3 regions of the Caenispirillum bisanense genome follow, and region 2 is predicted to be linked to each of the others. Evidence: riboswitches for the same ligand, from Rfam matches in the RefSeq annotation. Region 2 holds a riboswitch; each other region holds the start of a gene.
The links. Region 2 has a riboswitch for S-adenosylmethionine ahead of ABD056_RS11300 (aliphatic sulfonate ABC transporter substrate-binding protein). Riboswitches for the same ligand answer to the same signal wherever they lie in the genome.

Region 1 (6,685 bases), on a different contig from region 2:
TATTCCATGGACGCCAACCTCATGCACATCTCCTATGAAGGCAAGGCGCTGGAAGACCCCTGGGTCGAGCCCGACGAGGATATGTTCCGCCTGACCGTCAGCCCCGAGAAGGCGCCCGACAAGGCGGAATACATCGAGGTCGAGTTCAAGCAGGGTGACGCCGTCGCCATCAACGGCGAGAAGCTGTCGCCGGCCGCGCTGCTCACCAAGCTGAACGAGCTGGGCGGCAAGCACGGCATCGGCCGCCTGGACCTGGTGGAGAACCGCTTCGTCGGCATGAAGTCGCGCGGCGTCTACGAGACCCCGGGCGGCACCATCCTGCTGGTGGCCCACCGCGCCATGGAGAGCATCACTCTCGACCGCGAGGAAGCGCACCTCAAGGACGAGCTGATGCCGCGCTATGCGGAACTGATCTACAACGGTTTCTGGTTCGCGCCGGAGCGCCTGATGCTGCAGGCCGCCATCGACCAGACCCAGAAGAACGTCAACGGCGTCGTGCGCCTGAAGCTCTACAAGGGCAACGTGACCGTGGTCGGCCGCCAGTCGCCGAACTCGCTCTACCGCATGGACTACGTGACGTTCGAGGAAGACACCGTCTACGACCAGTACGATGCCAACGGCTTCATCCGCCTGAACGCCCTGCGTCTGCGCCTGGGCAAGATGGCCCGCGGCTGAGGCCGGACCTCCGTCGGAACGGAAAGGGGCGGCACCGCAGGGTGCCGCCCCTTTTGCTTGCCCGCCTTGCCGGCTCAGTACCCCGAGCGGTCGCCGCCGATGAGGGACATGAACTCGCGCCGGGTGGTCGGGTTGTCGCGGAAGGCGCCCAGCATGCGGCTGGTGACCATGGTGACGCCCGGCTTGCGCACGCCGCGGGTGGTCATGCACTGGTGGGCCGCCTCGATCACCACGGCGACGCCCTTGGGCTGCAGCACGTCGTTGATGGCGTTGGCCACCTGGGCGGTCAGCTTTTCCTGGATCTGCAGGCGCTTGGCATAGATCTCCACCACCCGCGCCAGCTTGGAGATGCCCACCACCCGGCGTTCCGGCAGGTAGGCGATGTGGGCCTTGCCGATGATCGGCACCATGTGGTGTTCGCAGTGGCTTTCGATGCGCACGTCGCGCAGCAGCACCATCTCGTCGTAGCCGTCGGTTTCCTCGAAGGTGCGGCGCAGCACGTCCTCGGGGTCTTCGTCATAGCCGGCGAAGAATTCCTCGTAGGCGCGCACGACGCGGGCGGGGGTGTCCACCAGCCCTTCGCGGTCGGGGTTGTCGCCGGCCCAGCGCAGCAGGGTGCGGACGGCGGCCTCGGCCTCCTCGCGGGTCGGGCGGCTGCCGGTCGCGGCGGTGGAGGCGGCGGCGGCATCGCGGAAGTCGCGCACGGCGCTGGGGATCTTGACGGCTTTGGTATCGCTCACGGGCTCAACTCCCATCTCTCGGTCCGCCGGGCGGGCCGGCGTCTCCTATGTCGTGCGGGGTGGCAGCGGGCGCAACCGCCATTCGCTTCCTCCGAACGGGTCAGGTCTGTCTACGGGGGTGGTGCCGCCTCAGTTCACCGCCGCGCGGTCGTGGGGGCTGTCGAGGGAGAAGGCCGGCACCGCCGCCTCGAACTGCTCGCCGTCCTCGTCCACGAAGCCGTAGGCGCCGACCATGATGCCCGACGGCGTCGGCAGCGGCGTGCCGCTGGTGTACTCGAAGCTGTCGCCGGGGTGGATGACCGGCTGCTCGCCGACCACGCCGGCACCGCGCACTTCCTGCACCCGGCCGCCGGCGTCGGTGATGCGCCAGTAGCGGTTCACCAGCTGCACCGAGGTGGGGCGGCCGTTGGTGACGGTGACGTGATAGGCCCACACGAAATGGCCGCCGCCGGGCGACGACTGGTCCTCCAGGAAGACGGGCCGGACGCGGATGGTGATGCCGTTGGTCGTCTGTTCATACATGCGGGAAGGCCTTCGTCGGTGACCGCCCGCGGCGGACGGGCGGGCGCGCGGGCGCCCTGACAAGGTAGGGTGCGGCGCCGGCCAGTGCAAAAAAAATCCCCGCCGGAGGCCGGCGGGGAAGGCAGTGAGAGAGAGTGAGAGAGTAGAGAGTCGAGATGGACCTCGGGGAAGGAAACGGCACTACCCCCCTTGGGGTTCCACCCCGGCATAGAAATATTTCGGGTCGGCGTGTGGCCGGCGCAACCCCTTCAACCGAAGGGAGGGGGCAGGCCATGCCGGACCCGTCCCGCCGAACCCCCCGCACCCGCCCGCACCGGCGCGGACGCAGGGGAACCCTGGCGCCGGCAGGAACCGCCGGCGCAGGACGCCGATCCCACCTTTCGCGAAGGCTGGAAACGGCGCCCGGTATGCCGTCTACGCCCGAAGGCGGAGGCCGGCGCAGCCGGGGGAGGGCGGTTGCGCCCTCGGTCCCCGTGCTATTGCATCCATAAGTCCACGCCCATGCCGCGGGCGAGGGCCGAGGTCTGCACCTCCGGGTTGTTCCAGGTGGCGTCGACCACCCGCGCAAAGAAGGCGTCGCGGCAGCCGAGCGCGGCGTCGCCGCCGGCCGCCCAGCACTCCAGGGCATCTTCCGCCGGCGCCAGGGCGTAGGACGGCGTGCCGCCCTCTTCCAAGCCGTCGAGCAGGCTGCGGGCGTCGGCGATCTCGCCGAGCATTTCTTCCGGCAGCGGATCGGTGGGGTCGGCCGCCAGCGCGGGCGCCGCGGCGCCTCCCAGCGCCAGGGCGGCGGTCAAGGCGGCGGCAAGCGCGAACCGTGTCATGGTGTCCTCCTTCGCGTGCCTGTCCAGTTGTTCCAGTCTGTAAAAACAACGTGGCGACACGCGGGCAGGTCCCGTGACCATTTTCGGGCAGTCCTTACGCCGCCTTTACATCGGCGGCCAAAGTCTTCTAGCCCAAGGCAATTTCCAGATCGCGGACGAGATCGCCGGCATCCTCCAGGCCCACCGACAGCCGCAACAGGCCCGGAGTCAGCCCCTGTGCCACTTTTTCCTCATCGGGCAGCGAGGCGTGGGTGGTGGTGGCGGGATGGCAGATGAGGCTCTTGGCATCGCCCAGGTTGTTGCTGATGTCGATGAGCGACAGGCGGTTCAGCAGCCGGAAGGCCGCGTCCTTGCCGCCCTCCACCTCCAGCGCGACGATGGTGCCGCCGCCGCTCATCTGGCGGGCGGCAAGGTCGGCCTGCGGATGGCTGGGCAGGGTGGGGTAGATCACCCGCGCGATGCCACGGCCGACCCGGCTGTCCAGGAAGGCGGCGACCCGCTCGGCGTTGGCGACGTGCCGCTCCACCCGCAGGTCCAGCGTCTCCAGCCCCTTCAGCAGCACCCAGGCATTGAAGGGCGACAGGCAGGGGCCGGTGTGGCGCAGGAACATGCCGATCTTGTCCTCGAACCACGTCTGGTCGTTGGTGAGGATGGCCCCGCCGAGGCAGCGGCCCTGGCCGTCGATGTGCTTGGTGGTGGAATAGACCACCACGTCGGCGCCCAGCGCGAAGGGCTTCTGCAGGATGGGCGTCGCGAACACGTTGTCGACGATGACCAGCGCCCCGGCGGCATGGGCAAGGGCACTCACGGCCGCCAGGTCGACCAGTTCCAGCGTCGGGTTGGAGGGGGTTTCGATGAACACCGCCTTGGCCGGGCGCTCGAACGCCCGCTGCCAGTCGGCGAGGTCGGGGCCGTGGACGAACTCCACCTCCACGCCCCACTTGGGCAGGATGTCGGCGATGATGTAGCGACACGACCCGAACAGCGCCCGGCTGGCCACCACCCGGTCGCCGGCCTGAACGGTACATGCCAGCGCCGCGAACACCGCCGCCATGCCCGAGGCGGTGGCGCGGCAGAAACGGGCGCCCTCGATCAGCGCCAGCCGTTCCTCGAACACGTCGATGGTCGGGTTGCGGAAGCGCGAGTAGACGAAGCGGTCCTTGTCGCCGTTGAAGCTGGCCTCGGCCTCCTCGGCGCTGTCATAGACGAAGCCCGAGTTGAGGTAGAGCGCCTCCGACGTCTCCGAGAAGCCGGAGCGGTTGACGCCGCCGCGCACCTGGCGGGTGCGGGCGGACCACTCGGCGGGGCCGAAGGCGGCGGGGGAATTGGTGTCGTGGGTCATGGCAGCGGACCTCCGAAAACAAAAAAGCCCCGACCGGATAAGCGATGCGGTCAGGGCTTCCCTTCGGACGCCTCGACCTTTTAGCGAATTGTTTTACGTGGCCGCAAGCCGGTCGACCAAATCACCACGTTGCCTTCTTCCCTAACGGAAACCGCCGGGGCGGTCAAGGCCGCCGTGGCGGGCGGCGGCGGGGCGGCGACTCGCCCTTGACGGCGGCGCGCCGGCACCGTTCAATGGGTCCATGCGACAGAAAACGACCATCGTCCGCTTCACCCTCACCGCCGGCTGCATCCTCGCAGGCTAGCCGGCCCCGGTCGTGCGCCCGCTGCGGCCGACCGGCCGGGGCCGCCGCACCGGGTTCTGCCGCACTGTCGGCCCCGTCGCATCCCCCTGATCCGCTCCGCCCGCTGCGCCATCGGCGCCGGCGGAGCCTCGCCGTTCCAACGGTTCCGATCCCGATTCCGTGCCCGTTCAAGGAGGCCGCCATGACCGCCGACACCACCGTCGCCCGCCCGCCCGTGTTCGTCACGCCCGAGGACTTCAACCGCCTCTACACCCTGGCCGAGGATGCCGCCCGCCGGGTGCCGGCGGTGGCCGACTACCTGCTGGACGAACTGGAGCGCGCCACCCAGGTGCCGGCGGCGCAGCTGCCACCCGATGCGGTCACCATGGGCAGCCGGGTGCGCTACCGCGACGACGCCACCGGCCGCGAGCGGACGGTGACGCTGGTCTTCCCCGGCGAGGAAAACGCCGACGCGGCCGCCGTGTCGATCCTGACGCCGGTGGGGGCGGCGCTGTTCGGCATGCGCGCCGGCGCCGCCATCGACTGGCAGACCCCGGGCGGCGAGCGCCGCACCCTGACCGTCCTGGAGGTGGAGCCGCCCCGACGCGACGGGTGAGGGGACCGAGGGGGGGGCTGGAGATCAGGTGCCTTCAGCCGCCGCCTCCTGCATGCCCGGACCGGACCCGCGCCTCCCCTGTCCGTTGGCGGGACTCGCGGCACCCGCTCCGCGAGAAAAATATCCCCCGACTCGCCCTGGCGTCTTTACCTCCCTCCCGTTCGTGGGTATCAATCACAGGCAGCGCTAACATCTGCGATTCGCCTGAGGTTGTGCCGATAGCGCAACTCGCATGGACTTTAGCGAGAAGGGGAGGGTGTGATGCAACGTAGGGATTTCATGAAGCTGTCGGCGGCCGCTCTGGCGGCGCCGTACATCGTGACCGGGGTGTCGGGGGCGGCCCGGGCCGCCGGCGGTGGCAAGCGGGTTCGGCGGGACGTCATGAAGATGGACGCCAGCGATCCGTTCTTCCGCCAGTACGCCCAGGCCGTCGCCGCCATGCACAACCTGCGGAAGGACGATACCCGCACCTGGCGCAATCAGGCGCTCATCCATCTCCACCACTGCCCGCACCACAAGGAAGACTTCGTCCACTGGCACCGCTGGTACCTGAACTACTTCGAGCAGATCTGCGGCGAGCTGATCGGCGAGCCCGACTTCGCGCTGCCGTACTGGAACTGGTCGGAGAACGGCGGCCGCATCCCCGATCCGTTCTATGATCTGGAGCCGCTCAACGTCGTCTTCTGGAACGACAAGAGCGACGCCCAGTCCGACAACTGGGGGCCGGACGAGGTGGTCACGGTCGGCGTGCGCGGGCTGACCAAGGGCGTCGGCCTGCAGGACCGCGAGGCGCCGGGGCAGGACTTCTTCTCCTACGAGAAGATCCGCACCATCCTGGAAAGCCCGACCTTCGAGATCTTCACCAACCAGCTTGAGCGCCAGCCCCACGACAAGGGCCACGTGATCGTCGGCGCCATGCCGCAGGGTCAGCCGCAGGGCCACATGGGCGACGGCATGTCGCCGCTCGACCCCATCTTCTGGCTGCACCACTGCAACATCGACCGCCTGTGGGCGCAGTGGGAGGCGGCGAGCCCCGAACATCGCACCGTCATCTCGCGCAACTACGACTACTCCAACAACTTCGTCGACGCCAAGGGCAACCCGGTGCCGGTGGCCGATGCCAACTCGGCGGTCGATCTGAAGAACTTCGACTACATCTACGACACCATGCAGGCCTCGGCGGTGGAACTGGCCGGCGTGCTGGAAGGCGCGCCGCGGGGCGAACAGCTCCTGCTGGCTGCCTCGGCGGTGTCGGCGGTGCCGCAGGTGCTGGGGTCGGTGGCCGTGAAGGACCGCGCCTCCCTGACCGAGGCGGCGACGGCGACGGTGGCGGCCGGCAACCTGACTGATGCTATGTTCAGCTCGCGCGTGTTCTGGGCGGCCAGCCCGCTGGCGGTCACCTCGCCGCGCCTGGCGGTGGCCAACCGCCGCATCTACGCCACCCTCGGCATCACCGATGCGCCGGGCACCTCGCCCATGCTGGTCAACGTCTACGTCAACCGCCCGAAGGATACGACGGTCACCGGCGGGCCCTACTTCACCGGCTCGTTCGCCTTCTTCGCGTCGGCCAAGGGGCACCATGCGGCCGATCAGAAGGTGATCATCGACATCACCGGCGCCCTGCACGAGCAGGCGCAGGCGGGGCTGCTGACCTCCAGCGACGTCACCATCGACCTGGTTCCGGTG
Region 2 (6,685 bases):
GCCGGAAGACGCCACCGCCGACGACGTGCGCGCCTACCTCGCCGGGCTGGCGGCCGCCGCCATGACGCCGCGCACCATGAACCGGCGGCTGTCGGCGCTGCGGCAGTTCTTCCGCTTCCTGTTCGCCGAGGGCAGCCGCGCCGACGACCCCACCGCGACGGTGGACAGCCCGCGCCTCGGCCGGCCGCTGCCCAAGTACCTGAGCGAGACCGACGTCGAGCGCCTGCTGGACGCCGCCCGCGCCATCGACGGCGCCCGCGGCCTGCGTGCCACGGCGCTGCTGGAAATCCTCTATGCCACCGGCCTGCGTGTGAGCGAACTGGTCAGCCTGCCGCTGTCGGCAGTCGCCCGTGATCCGGCGGTGCTGGTGGTGCGCGGCAAGGGCTCGAAGGAGCGCATGGTGCCGCTGTCGGAACCGGCCCGCGATGCCGCCCGCGCCTGGATCGAGGCGCGGGGCGCCCTGCTGGGCGAGGCGGCGGCCCGGAAGAACCGCTGGCTGTTCCCGTCGCGCAGCAAGGACGGCCACCTGACCCGCGACGGCTTCGCCAAGATGCTGGGCGAAATCGCCGTCGCCGCCGGCCTGCCGCCGAGCAAGGTGAGCCCGCACGTGCTGCGCCACAGCTTCGCCAGCCACCTGCTGGCCCACGGCGCCGACCTGCGCAGCGTGCAGCAGATGCTGGGCCACGCCGACATCTCGACGACGCAGATCTACACCCACATCCTGGACGAACGCCTGCGCACCCTGGTCAACAGCCACCACCCGCTGGCCGGCAAGGGCTGACGGCGGCGGGCGGCATCAGTCCACCGCGAACCCCTCCGGCCCGCCGAGGGCAATGGCGCGCAGGGTGGCGAGGGCTTCCGCCAGCACCGGCAGCGGCGGGATGCCGAGGGCGATGCGCACCGCGTTGGGGGCATGGCCGGGGCCGACGGCGAAGGCGGCGCCGGGGGTGATGGCGATGCCGCGGCGGGCGGCGGCGGCGGCGAAGGTCTCGGCCCGCCACGGCGCCGGCAGTTCCAGCCAGCAGTGATAGGACAGGGGATCGGTGCGCAGGGTGAAGCCCGCCAGCTGTTCCCGCACCAGCGCCTGCCGCGCCGCCACGTCGTCCAGCTTGCGGCGCGAGATGTCGGCGGCGATGCCGTCGCGCATCAGCATCATGCCGAGTTCCAGGCCGAGGCCGGTGGGCGTCCAGCCGCCGGTGTGCAGGGCCGCCGCCACCGCCGGCCGCAGCCGTGGCGGCACCACCGCCAGCCCGAGGGAGAGCCACGGCACCACCCGCTTCGACAGGCTGTCGATGTGGATCACATGGTCGGGCGCCAGCGCCGCCAGCGGCGGCAGGTCGGGCTTCAGGAAGCCGTAGACCGCATCCTCCACCGCCACGATGTCGAGCCGCTGCAGGGTCTCCGCCAGATCGCGGCGGCGGGAGGCGGGCATGGTCATGGACAGCGGGTTGTGGACCGACGGCTGCACGTAGACCGCCTTCACCCCGCCGACCTCGCGGTGAACCTGCGCCAGGGCATCGGGCCGCAGGCCGTGGGGGTCGAGCGCCACCGGCACCAGCACGATGCCGAGCCGCGCCGCCAGCCCCTTGATCATGGAATAGGTCAGCGCCTCCACCGCCACCGTCTCGCCGGGCGCCGCCAGGGCGGCCAGGGCGCCGGCGATGGCACGGCGGCCGCTGGCGGCGACCAGCAGGGTTTCCGGCGCCGGCTGCCAGTCGTCGCGGGCGAGGAAGGCGGCTGCCGCCTCGCGCGTGGCCTGGGTGCCGCCGGGACGCGGCAGCGCCTGCATGGCGGCCAGCGCCTCCGGCCGCGCCAGCCCGGACAGCACCTCCGCCATCACGGCGTCCTGGCCGTCGATGATGGGAATGCTGGCTTCCAGGTTGACGAGGCCGCTCGCCGTCGCCTCCACCGTCGCCACCGCGGCGACGCCCACCGGTTGCCCCGGCACGGCGCGGACGAAGCTGCCGCGCCCCACCTCGCCGACTACCAGCCCGCGCCGCACCAGTTCCTTGTAGACCCGGCCGGCGGTGGAGGGGGCAATGCCGCGGCCATAGGCATAGTCGCGCTGCGGCGGCAGGCGGTCGCCCGGTTTCAGGCGGCCCTCGGCGATGTCGCGGGCAATCTCGTCCGCCAGGCTGCGGTAGCTGTCCATGCACTTGCACCGATGTCAATTACATTGCGCCGAGATCAATGCACTCATTGCACCGATCATTGCGCGATCATAGCTTGAGTCCATGATCGAGCAAAGGAGCAAGTGACATGGCCTTGCAGCACACCCGGCGGATGCCCGCCCGCGCCCTCCTCCTCCAGCGCCTGGGGCTCTGGGGCAGAACCCTTCCGGCCCGCCTGTGGCAGTGGTACCTCCACCGCCGCACCCTGGCAGCGCTGGCCCGCCTGGACGACCGCCTGCTGCGGGACATCGGCGTTTCGCGCGTGCAGGCCGCCGACGAGGTGGCGCAGCCCTACTGGCGCGTCGGCGGCGACGGATTGCCCCGCGACTGGCGCTGAATGCCCTCGGTACAATTGCCCTCAGCCGGCGCCGAGCCAGACCGGATCGGCGCCGGCCAGGGCAATTACCTCCGCCGGCGTCCGCCCGGCCTCGCGCAGCGCCCGCAGGGTGAGGCTGCGGTCGCGCTTGGCGAAGCGGCGGCCGTGCTCGTCAGTGCGCAGCGGGTGGTGGTGATAGTCCGGCACCGGCAGGTCGAGCAGCGCCTGCAACAGCCGGTGGACGTGGGTCGACTCGAACAGGTCGGTGCCGCGGGTGACCAGCGTCACCCCTTGCAGGGCATCATCCCAGGTGACCGCCAGATGATAGCTCGCCGGGGCATCCTTGCGGGCCAGCACGATGTCGCCGAAGGCCTGCGGCTGCGCCGTCTGCCAGCCGGCGGCGCGGTCGTGCCAGCGCAGCGGCCCGGCCTGCGCCACCGCCGCCGCCATGTCCAGCCGCAGACAGTGGGACTCGCCGGCCGCGATCCGCTGCTGCCGTTCGGACGTTGAACAGCGGCGGCAAGTGCCGGGATAGAGCACGCCGTCCGGCCCGTGGGGGGCATGGGGCGCGCGCGCCACTTCCTCCTGGATCTCGCGGCGGGTGCAGAAGCAGGGATAGAGCAGGCCGCGATCGGCCAGGCGGTCGAGCACGGCGCGGTAGTCGTCCAGGTGCTGCGACTGGCGGCGCACCGGCCCGTCCCACCGCAGGCCGAGCCAGGCGAGGTCTTCCAGGATGGCGGCATCGTACTCCGGCCGGCAGCGGCCGCCGTCGATGTCCTCCAGCCGCAGCAGAAACCGCCCGCGGGCGCTCCGGGCGCAGCCGTGGGCAAACAGCGCCGAGTAGGCGTGACCGAGATGCAGGTATCCGGTGGGAGAGGGGGCGAATCGCGTAACGGCAGCAGGGCCGGAACCCGATTCGCTCATCATGACGGATTTCATAAAACGGTCTCGTCCTGCTTGGCAGCAACTCTGGTAATCGGTACCATATCTTGTGTCTGGCCACCGGAACAGCGGGGTAGACCTTGAACGCCATACTGGACAAGAGCCCAGCCCTGGTGCTCAACGCGGATTTCAGGCCGCTCAGTTACTTCCCCCTGTCGCTGTGGCCGTGGCAGGAGGCGGTGAAGGCTGTGTTCCTCGGCAGGGTCAGCGTGGTGTCGGAGTACGAGGACGCCATCATCCACAGTCCCCGCCTTGAGTTCCGATTGCCCAGCGTCATCGCCCTCAAGGAATACGCCCCCACCCACCGAAGGCCGGCCTTCACCCGTTTCAACGTCTTCCTGCGCGACCGCTTCACCTGCCAGTACTGCGGTTGCCGTTTCCCCACCCACGACCTGACCTTCGACCACGTCATTCCCCGCTGCAAGGGCGGGCGCACCAGCTGGCTCAACGTGGTCACCGCCTGCGGCAGCTGCAACCTGCGCAAGGGCAGCAAGCTTCCCGACGAAGCCGGCATGCCGCTGATCCGCCGCCCCTACCAGCCCAACACCTTCCAGCTGCAAGACATCGGCCGCCGCTTCCCGCCGAACTACCTGCACGAAAGCTGGCGCGACTTCCTGTACTGGGACACCGAGCTGGAAGACTGAGTCGCCGCCGGGGGACGCGGTGGGCATGGGTTAGCCACCAAGACACCAAGTACACCAAGAGGGCTGCGCAGGATGGACCTTGCTGCGCCTCATCCCGCCCGTGCGCATGCCCTGCGGCCTGCGGCCGCGATTACCACACCGCACCAGCCAGAACCCCGGCCGCATCCGCTGACCATCGTCGGTGCAGTGGGCACGGCCTCTTGGTGTTCTTGGTGTCTTGGTGGTTCCCCTTCCACCTCCCCCCGAACGCCGCACCGCCCCTACGGAACCACACTAGAAATCCGCTAAATAAAACAATTTGACATCATCGTGCCGCACATCTACGGTACCTCCATCGCGCCGATTTGAGCACAGCTTGCGGGCGCGTTACAAATGCAGCTAAAGCGTGGGCACCATCCCGCCCAGCGCCCCAGGCTGCGGCGGGTTTTTTCGTGCTCCGCCGCGCGAGAACACTCCGCCTCCACCGTCGATGCCACCACAACGGCTGCGCGCAAAGTCATCGCCAGCCGCAACGGAAGAGGTTTGTCCATGTTCCGCCGCTCGTTCCTGAAGACCGTCGCTGCCGCCGCCCTGGTGCTTGCCGTGGCGCCGCTGGCCGTGCCCTCCGCCGCCAGCGCCGCCCAGGCGCTGAAGGAGCTGCGGCTCGATTACGCCTACTACAACCCGGTGTCGCTGGTGCTGAAGGAAAAGGGCTGGCTGGACGAGGAATTCGCCAAGGACGGCACCAAGGTGCAGTGGGTGCTGTCGCTCGGCTCCAACAAGGCGCTGGAGTTCCTCAACGCCTCCTCCCTCGACCTCGGCTCCACCGCCGGCGCCGCCGCCCTGCTCGGCCGCATCAACGGCAACCCGGTGAAGGTGGTCTATGCCTACTCCAAGCCGGAATGGACCGCCCTGGTGACGGGCAAGGACAGCGCCATCACCACCGTCGCCGACCTGAAGGGCAAGCGCATCGCCGTCACCCGCGGCACCGATCCGCACATCTTCCTCATCCGCGCCCTGGCCGAGGCCGGCCTGACCGAAAAGGACGTCGAGCTGGTCCTGCTGCAGCACCAGGACGGCCGCCTGGCGCTGGAGAAGGGTGACGTCGATGCCTGGGCCGGGCTCGATCCGCTGATGGCGGCGTCGGAGCTGGATGCCGGCTCGCGCCTGTTCTACCGCAATGCCGATGCCAACAGCTGGGGCACCCTGCTGGTGCGCGAGTCCTTCGCCGCCGAAAACCCGGACGCGGTGAAGCGCGTCATCGCGGTGTACGAGCGGGCCCGCGAATGGGCGCAGCAGAACCCGGCGGAACTGGCGCAGATCATTGCCAAGGCGTCGCGCAACCCCGAGGCGGTGGCCGCCCGCCAGCTGGAGCGCACCGGCCTGTCGCAGCCGGCCATCGGCAGCGCCCAGGCCAAGACCATCGAAGCGGCCGGCCTCGCCCTGCAGAAGAGCGGCGTGATCAAGCCGGAGGTCGACGTGGCGGCGGCGGTGGCCGACCTGCTCGACCCGTCGTTCACCGCCGGCCTGCCCACCAACTGAGGGAGGCGCGCGTGACCGGCACCCCCTCCGCATCCGCCGCCGCCGTCGTCCCGGCCGGCTCCTCCGTCCCGGCAGCCGCCGGGGCGGGGGAGGCCGCCGGCGGTGCCGGCCGCTCCTCCTCCGTCGCTGCCGCCCTGGCGGGCCGTGGCGGCCGCCGGCTGCTCGGGTTCGTGGTGCCGGTGACGCTGGCCCTGGTGCTGGAAGGCATCATCGCCGCCGGCCTCTACAACGGACGCCTGCTGCCGCCGCCGTCGGCGGTGCTGGCCACCCTGTGGCAACTGGCCGCCAGCGGCGAACTGTTCGAGCACATCGCCATCACCCTGTGGCGGGTGGCGGTCGGCTTCCTGTTCGGCACCCTGGCCGGCACCGCCCTCGGCGCCCTGACCGGCAGCTTCGGCCTTGCCCGCGCCCTGCTCGACCCCATGCTGCAGGCGCTGCGGGCCATTCCCTCCATCGCCTGGGTGCCGCTGTTCATCCTGTGGTTCGGCATCTTCGAGGCCAGCAAGGTGACGCTGATCGCCGTCGGCGTGTTCTTCCCGGTCTACCTGACCACCGCCGCCGCCATCCTGGATGTCGACCGCAAGCTGGTGGAGGTGGGGCGCATCTACCGCCTGTCGCCGCTGCAGCTGATCCGCCGCGTGCTGCTGCCGGCCACCCTGCCGAGTTACGTGGTGGCGCTGCGGGCCGGCCTCGGGCTCGGCTGGATGTTCGTGGTGGCGGCCGAGTTCATGGGCGCCAGCAAGGGCCTCGGCTACCTGCTGACCGACGGCCAGATGACCGGCAACCCGACCATCATCCTGGCGAGCATCGTCACCTTCGCCGTGCTCGGCAAGCTGACCGACGGCCTGCTCGCCACCGTCACCCGTCCGTTCCTGCGCTGGCAGGATTCCCTCGGCAACAGCCGCCGCTGACCGCAACCGGAGCCCCGCTGCCATGCTCGACATTACCACCCTCAGCAAGCGGTTCGGCAACGGCACGCTGGCGCTCGACAGCGTGTCGCTGTCGGTGGCGCCGGGGGAGATCGTGGCCATCGTCGGCGGCTCCGGCTGCGGCAAGAGCACCCTGCTGCGCCTCATCGCCGGGCTGGAAAA
Region 3 (6,685 bases), on a different contig from region 2:
CCCTGGCATGGCTCGACCAGGGGGCGACGGCCTCCGCCGTGGTGGTGGATGCCCTGTGGCTGCAGGTGGAGCACGACGGCCGGCCGGCCTTCCTGCCGCGCAGCTTCGTGCGGGTGGTGACGGTGGAGGGCTACGACCGCTGCCGCACCAGCTGGGATAGCCGCGCCGGCGCCGCCGTGTTCGAGTGCGCCGCCGCCGATGGCGCGTGGATGGCCGTCAGCCTCGATTGAGGCGCGGCCTTTTCCCGGTCCCGCTCCCGCCCGCACAGCAAAAACCCCGCCTGCTCCGGGAGCGGCGGGGTTTTTTGCAGGTGGTGCTGCTGGGGGGAATCGAACCCACGACCTCTCCCTTACCAAGGGAGTGCTCTACCCCTGAGCTACAGCAGCGTACCGTCTGTCGCCTCGGCGGCGGGGGTGTCTGGCATTTCGCCGTGGCCTCCGTCGTGCCGAGGCGCGCTTTATAGCCACGGCGGTCGGGGCGTGCAAGCCTCTTTTTTCAGAATTTTTCATCCCTCTCCACCCGCCCCTCCACCGGCCCCTCCGCCGCCCCGCCCGCACCGGAAGCACCGCCGCCGGGCGCCGCCGCAAGCCGCTCTTGACGGAACCGGCCGCAGAAGGGAGGATGCGCCACTTTAGCATCAGCCCCCGCAGCCAGAGTGTCCGTCCATGTCGACCATGTCGAAGCGTGACCGGAACCCGCCCCGCCTTTCCGAAAAGGGGCAGGACCGCGTCGAAGACCGTCTGGCGCGCCGCGCTCAGGCCCTGCGTGCCAACCTGCAGAAGCGCAAGGAACAGCTGCGTGCCCGCGAGGCCGCCGCCAAGGCCGCCGAAGACGGCGCCCCCGCCGGCGGCGGCGATGACCCGGCCGGCAACGGCGCGTAATCAGCAGACGAAGACGGAAGGATCGCCCCCATGCCCGTGATGCCCGACAGCTGGATTCGGGAAATGGCCCACGCGAAGGGCATGATCGAACCCTTCACCGACCGCCTGGAACGCCAGGGGGTGATTTCCTACGGCCTGTCGTCCTACGGCTACGACGCCCGCGTCGCCAGCGAGTTCAAGATCTTCACCAACGTCGACTCGGCGGTGGTGGACCCCAAGAACTTCAACGACCAGAGCTTCGTCGAGCGCGACACCGACGTCTGCGTCATCCCGCCCAACTCCTTCGCCCTGGCGCGCACGGTGGAATACTTCCGCATCCCGCGCGACACGCTGGTGATCTGCCTTGGCAAGTCCACCTACGCCCGCTGCGGCATCATCGTCAACGTGACGCCGCTGGAACCGGAATGGGAAGGCCACGTGACGCTGGAATTCTCCAACACCACGCCGCTGCCGGCCCGTATCTACGCCAACGAAGGCGCCTGCCAGTTCATCTTCCTGCGCGGCGAGCCGGAGTGCGACGTTTCCTACCGCGACCGCGCCGGCAAGTACCAGGGCCAGCGGGGCGTCACCCTGCCGCGCCTGTGACACACCACCGCCCCCAAGCCGCCATCCTGTCGGGGCAGAATGCGGCCGTCACCGTTCCGTCCCCCAGTTATTGTGAAAGAGCCAGGGTTACCATGGACCGTATCCGCATCGTCGGCGGCGTGCCGCTGCGTGGCACCATTTCCATCGGCGGCGCCAAGAACGCGGCGCTGACGCTCATGCCGGCGGCGCTGCTGACCGACGAGACGCTGACGCTGTCCAACCTGCCGCATCTGGCCGACATCACCACCATGGCCAACCTGCTGGCCCAGCATGGCGTGGAGATGGAGCTGAACGGCCATGCCGAGAACGGCGGCGCCACCGGCCGCGTGCTGGCCATGCGCTGCCGCGAGGTCACCTCCACCACCGCCCCCTACGACCTGGTGCGCAAGATGCGGGCGAGCGTGCTGGTGCTCGGCCCGCTGCTGGCCCGCCACGGCGAGGCGCGGGTGTCGCTGCCCGGCGGCTGCGCCATCGGCACCCGGCCGGTGGACCTGCACCTGAAGGCGCTGGAGGCGCTCGGCGCCACCATCGAGCTGTCGGAGGGCTACATCACCGCCCGCGTCGCCTCGCGCCTGAAGGGCGGCAACATCATCTTCCCGATGGTCACCGTCGGCGGCACCGAGAACGCGCTCATGGCCGCCGTGCTGGCCGAGGGCGACACGGTGATCGCCAACGCGGCGCAGGAGCCGGAGGTCTGCGACCTCGCCCACTGCCTGAACGCCATGGGCGCCCGCATCTCCGGCATCGGCACCTCCACCCTGCGCGTGCAGGGCGTCGAGCGGCTGCACGGCGCCGAGTACAGCGTCATCCCCGACCGCATCGAGACCGGCACCTACATGGTCGCCGCCGCCATCACCCGCGGCGACATCGAGCTGACCGGCGTGCGCACCGACATCCTGACGGCCGTCACCCGCACCCTGGAGGAAGCCGGCGTCGAGGTGGAGGAAACCGCCCGCGGCCTGCGCGTGCGCGCTGACGGCGCCGACATCCGCGGCGTCGACGTGATGACCGAGCCCTATCCCGGCTTCCCCACCGACATGCAGGCCCAGTTCATGGCCCTGATGGCGACCGCCAACGGCGCCTCCATGCTCACCGAGACCATCTTCGAAAACCGCTTCATGCACGTGCCGGAACTGCTGCGCATGGGCGCCCGCATCACCGTGCACGGCGCCTCGGCCATCGTGCGCGGCATGCCGCGGCTGTCCGGCGCGCCGGTGATGGCGACCGACCTGCGCGCCTCGGTGTCGCTGGTGCTGGCCGGGCTGGCGGCGGAAGGCGAGACCATCGTCAACCGCATCTACCACCTGGACCGCGGCTACGAGCGGCTGGAGCAGAAGCTGGCCGCCTGCGGCGCCCATATCGAGCGTCTGCGCGGCGACCGCTGACGGCCGGACGTGGAGCAGGGAGGGGAGGGCGCCGCCACGGCGATCTCCCCCTTGCCTCCGCCGGCGGCTTGGCGTATCACCAGTCTCAGCATCAAGAGCGTGGGCTGACGCCCATCACCAACCTGCCATCCCGGGCAAGGTGGTGCTTCCCGACCCGCAAACCGCGCGGGGCGGGGAAGATGCGGCCGGACCGGCAACCAATCGGGTGACCTCGGACCATCGCCGCGCATCGCGTCAGCCTCCCATCGGATCGAGAGGAGGCATCGCCATGTCCTGTTCCATCGTGTCGCCGCTGGCCCCCGGCGTGGTCGTCGGTCCCGACGACGACATCCTCGGCCTGCCGGATCACCGCTGCGTCGCCGTGGTCCACCGCCGCTTCGGCACCTACACCCACCTCTACCGCCTGTGCGACGGGCCGGGGCGGGAGCGGGTGCAGCTGTTGCGAGTATGGCCCGGCGCCCGCCTGGCGGAGGCCCGCGCCGCCGCCCGCCGAACCCAGCCGCGGCGGGCCGGCGCAGAGGCCGCTGCACCGCTGCTGGCGGCCGCGGAGTAATCCTTTCGATAAACCGTTTGTCCTGGCGCCCGGCTTCCCGTATCTTCAACCACCAGTAAGGATCCGGCGGAGGGGGAGAAATGGCCGATCCGAGATCGCGCAGCGTCGCCGAGAACCAGCGGGAACTCAGGCGGCTGCAACAGTTCTATGCCTCGTTGCCGCCGGAAAAGCGTCAGGCCCAGGAAGCCCATCTGCGCAAGCGGATGCAGGCGCTGGTGGACGCTATCAACGGCACCGGCCAGGGGGGCGGCCGGCGGGGCGGCGGGTTCGTCGATGCGCTGTCGCGCGGCGCCATGTGGATCGCCCTCATGCTGGCGGTGCTGGCAGCCGGGTTCTTCGGCGTCATGACCCTGGTGCGGTTCTGACCCGGCAGCGCCGACGGGGCGGCCGGGGTGCGGCGGCCAGGGTGCGGCGGCGGGCGGTGATCAACGGGGTGGTTCGCCGGCGGGGACTCGTGTAAACATGCGCCTCCATCTTGCCGCTGACCGCCGAGAAGACGCCACCCATGGGCCGTGAAAGTCTGGTGATCGCCCTGCCCAAAGGGCGGATCCTGGAAGAATGCATGCCGTTGGTGCGGGCCGTGGGCATCGTCCCCGAGCCCGCGTTCGACGATCCCAAGTCGCGCCAGTTGCGCTTCGCCACCAACCATCCGCATATCGACATCGTGCGGGTGCGGTCGTTCGACGTGGCCACCTTCGTCGCCTTCGGCGCCGCGCACCTGGGTGTGGCCGGCAACGACGTGCTGATGGAATTCAACTACTCCGAACTCTATGCGCCGCTCGACCTCGATATCGGCCACTGCCGCCTGTCGGTGGCGGAGCCGGTGGACCTGTCGGGCGAGGACGATCCCGCCAAGTGGAGCCACGTCCGCGTCGCCACCAAGTACCCGGAGACCACCAAGCGGCACTTCGCCCGCCGCGGCGTGCAGGCGGAATGCATCAAGCTGAACGGCGCCATGGAACTGGCGCCGGCGCTCGGCCTCTGCCGCCGCATCGTCGACCTGGTGTCCACCGGCTCCACCCTGAAGGCCAATGGTCTGGTGGAGGTGGAGCACATCTGCGACGTCACCTCGCGCCTGGTGGTGAACCGCACCGCGTTGAAAACCCGCCCCGAGGAACTGGGCGGCTGGATCGAGAAGTTCCGGGAGGTCGTGAATGCCCGTTGAATTGCGTGCCGGCACGCCCGGCTTTGCCGAGGCCTTTGATCGTCTCATCAACGACAAGCGCGAGACTTCCCACGACGTCAACGCCGCCGTGGCGGAGATCCTGGAGGCGGTGCGCCGCGACGGCGATGCCGCCGTCATCGACTACACCCGCCGCTTCGACCGCCTGGAGCTGACGCCGGAGACCCTGCGCGTCACCGCCGCCGAGGTGGAGGCTGCCTATGCCGCCTGCGACCGCGAGCTGATCGCGGCGCTGGAACTGGCGGCGGAACGGGTGCGCGAGTATCACGCCCGGCAGCTGCCGGAAAGCTACCACTACACCGACGATGCCGGCGTGCGCCTTGGCAGCCGCTGGCGGGCGGTGCAGGCGGCGGGCCTTTATGTGCCCGGCGGCACGGCGGCCTATCCGTCGTCGGTGCTGATGAACACGCTGCCGGCCAAGGTGGCGGGCGTCGGCCGGCTGGTGATGTGCGTGCCGACCCCGGACGGCAAGCTCAACCCGCTGGTGCTGGCGGCGGCGAAGATCGCCGGGGTGGACGAGATCTACCGCATCGGCGGCGCCCAGGCCATCGCCGCCCTGGCCTACGGCACCAGGACCATCGCGCCGGTGGACAAGATCGTCGGCCCCGGCAACGCCTACGTCGCCGCCGCCAAGCGGCAGGTGTTCGGCACCGTCGGCATCGACAGCATCGCCGGCCCGTCGGAGATCCTGGTGGTGGCCGACGGCAACAACGACCCGGCATGGATCGCCGCCGACCTGCTGAGCCAGGCCGAGCACGACACCGCCAGCCAGTCCATCCTCGTCACCACCGACGCCGCCTTCGGCGCCCGGGTGATGGAGGCGGTGGAGAGCCTGCTGCAGACCTTGCCGCGGGCCGAGATCGCGCGCCAGAGCTGGAACGACCACGGCGCCATCGTGGTGGTGGACAGCCTGGACGACGCCGTGCCGCTGGTCGACCAGGTGGCGCCGGAGCACCTGGAACTGGCGGTGGACGATGCCGAGGCGCTCGCCGAACGCATCACCAATGCCGGCGCCATCTTCCTTGGCCGTCACACGCCGGAAGCGGTGGGCGATTATGTCGGCGGCCCCAACCACGTGCTGCCGACGGCGCGCTCGGCGCGGTTCTCGTCCGGCCTCGGGGTGGTGGACTTCATGAAGCGCACCTCGCTGCTCGGCTGCGATGCCGGCGCCCTGGCCGCCATCGGTCCGGCGGCGGTGAAGCTGGCGGAGGCGGAGGGCCTGCAGGCGCACGGCCTGTCGGTGGCGCTGCGCCTCCCCACGGCGCGGAGCTGAGGCCATGACCGCCGCCGGCGCCCGCGGCCGCGAGGTGATCGTCAACGTCGTGCTCGACGAAAAGACGCTGGTGCGCCGCCGGCCGGAGGTGGAGCACGAGCGGGCGGTCGCCATCTACGACCTGCTGGAGGAAAACACCTTCCGCGTCCGCGACGAGGCCATCGCCGGCCCCTACGTGCTGCACCTGTCGCTGGCCGACAACCGGCTGGTGATGGATGTCCGCAACACCGACGATGCGCCGCTGACGCGGGTGACGCTGCCGCTGTCGCCGTTCCGCGGCATCGTGCGCGACTACTTCATGGTGTGCGAAAGCTACTACGGCGCCATCAAGACCGCCTCGCCGAGCCAGATCGAGGCCATCGACATGGGCCGCCGCGGCCTGCACAACGAAGGCGCCGAACTGCTGCGCGAGCGGCTGGCGGAGCATGTGGAGATCGACGTGGATACCTCGCGGCGCCTGTTCACGCTGCTCTGCGTTCTCCACATTCGCGGCTGAGGGCGCTGCCGGTGCCGACGAACCTGCCCGGAAGCGTGCTGTTCGCCTGCACCATGAATGCCATCCGCTCCCCCATGGCCGAAGGCATCATGAAGCGCCTGCACGGCACCCGCGTGTTCGTCGACTCGGTAGGCGTGCGCAAGGGCGAGGTCGACCCCTTCGTCATCGCGGTGATGGACGAAATCGGCATCGACGTCTCCGGCCACCGGCCGAAGACCTTCGACGAGCTGGAGGACACCAGCTTCGACGCCATTGTCTCGCTGTCGCCGGAAGCCCAGCACTCGGCGGTGGAAATGACCCGCACCATGGCCTGCGACGTGCTGTTCTGG

Region 1: another riboswitch for S-adenosylmethionine. It lies ahead of metZ (O-succinylhomoserine sulfhydrylase); the one in region 2 lies ahead of ABD056_RS11300 (aliphatic sulfonate ABC transporter substrate-binding protein).
Region 3: another riboswitch for S-adenosylmethionine. It lies ahead of ABD056_RS19940 (hypothetical protein); the one in region 2 lies ahead of ABD056_RS11300 (aliphatic sulfonate ABC transporter substrate-binding protein).

The regions. Positions count from the first base shown of each region.
Region 1 is NZ_BAAAEP010000033.1:14,779-21,463, reverse strand. Features, by position in the region: gene ABD056_RS14785 (argininosuccinate synthase) at 1-675, shown strand, start outside; gene folE (GTP cyclohydrolase I FolE) at 750-1,379, opposite strand; gene apaG (Co2+/Mg2+ efflux protein ApaG) at 1,545-1,937, opposite strand; gene ABD056_RS14770 (hypothetical protein) at 2,414-2,758, opposite strand; gene metZ (O-succinylhomoserine sulfhydrylase) at 2,886-4,100, opposite strand; SAM riboswitch at 4,161-4,238, opposite strand; gene rnk (nucleoside diphosphate kinase regulator) at 4,586-4,999, shown strand; gene ABD056_RS14755 (tyrosinase family protein) at 5,261-6,685, shown strand, end outside.
Region 2 is NZ_BAAAEP010000021.1:64,119-70,803, reverse strand. Features, by position in the region: gene ABD056_RS11325 (site-specific tyrosine recombinase XerD) at 1-781, shown strand, start outside; gene ABD056_RS11320 (aminotransferase-like domain-containing protein) at 797-2,152, opposite strand; gene ABD056_RS11315 (DUF1127 domain-containing protein) at 2,260-2,508, shown strand; gene gluQRS (tRNA glutamyl-Q(34) synthetase GluQRS) at 2,530-3,426, opposite strand; gene ABD056_RS11305 (HNH endonuclease) at 3,510-4,073, shown strand; SAM riboswitch at 4,400-4,472, shown strand; gene ABD056_RS11300 (aliphatic sulfonate ABC transporter substrate-binding protein) at 4,602-5,594, shown strand; gene ABD056_RS11295 (ABC transporter permease) at 5,606-6,505, shown strand; gene ABD056_RS11290 (ABC transporter ATP-binding protein) at 6,528-6,685, shown strand, end outside.
Region 3 is NZ_BAAAEP010000062.1:1,755-8,439, reverse strand. Features, by position in the region: gene ABD056_RS19965 (hypothetical protein) at 1-230, shown strand, start outside; tRNA gene ABD056_RS19960 (tRNA-Thr) at 312-386, opposite strand; gene ABD056_RS19955 (hypothetical protein) at 666-881, shown strand; gene dcd (dCTP deaminase) at 912-1,466, shown strand; gene murA (UDP-N-acetylglucosamine 1-carboxyvinyltransferase) at 1,559-2,851, shown strand; SAM-I-IV-variant riboswitch at 2,935-3,062, shown strand; gene ABD056_RS19940 (hypothetical protein) at 3,120-3,404, shown strand; gene ABD056_RS19935 (hypothetical protein) at 3,485-3,769, shown strand; gene hisG (ATP phosphoribosyltransferase) at 3,910-4,569, shown strand; gene hisD (histidinol dehydrogenase) at 4,559-5,860, shown strand; gene ABD056_RS19920 (UPF0262 family protein) at 5,865-6,356, shown strand; gene ABD056_RS19915 (arsenate reductase ArsC) at 6,368-6,685, shown strand, end outside.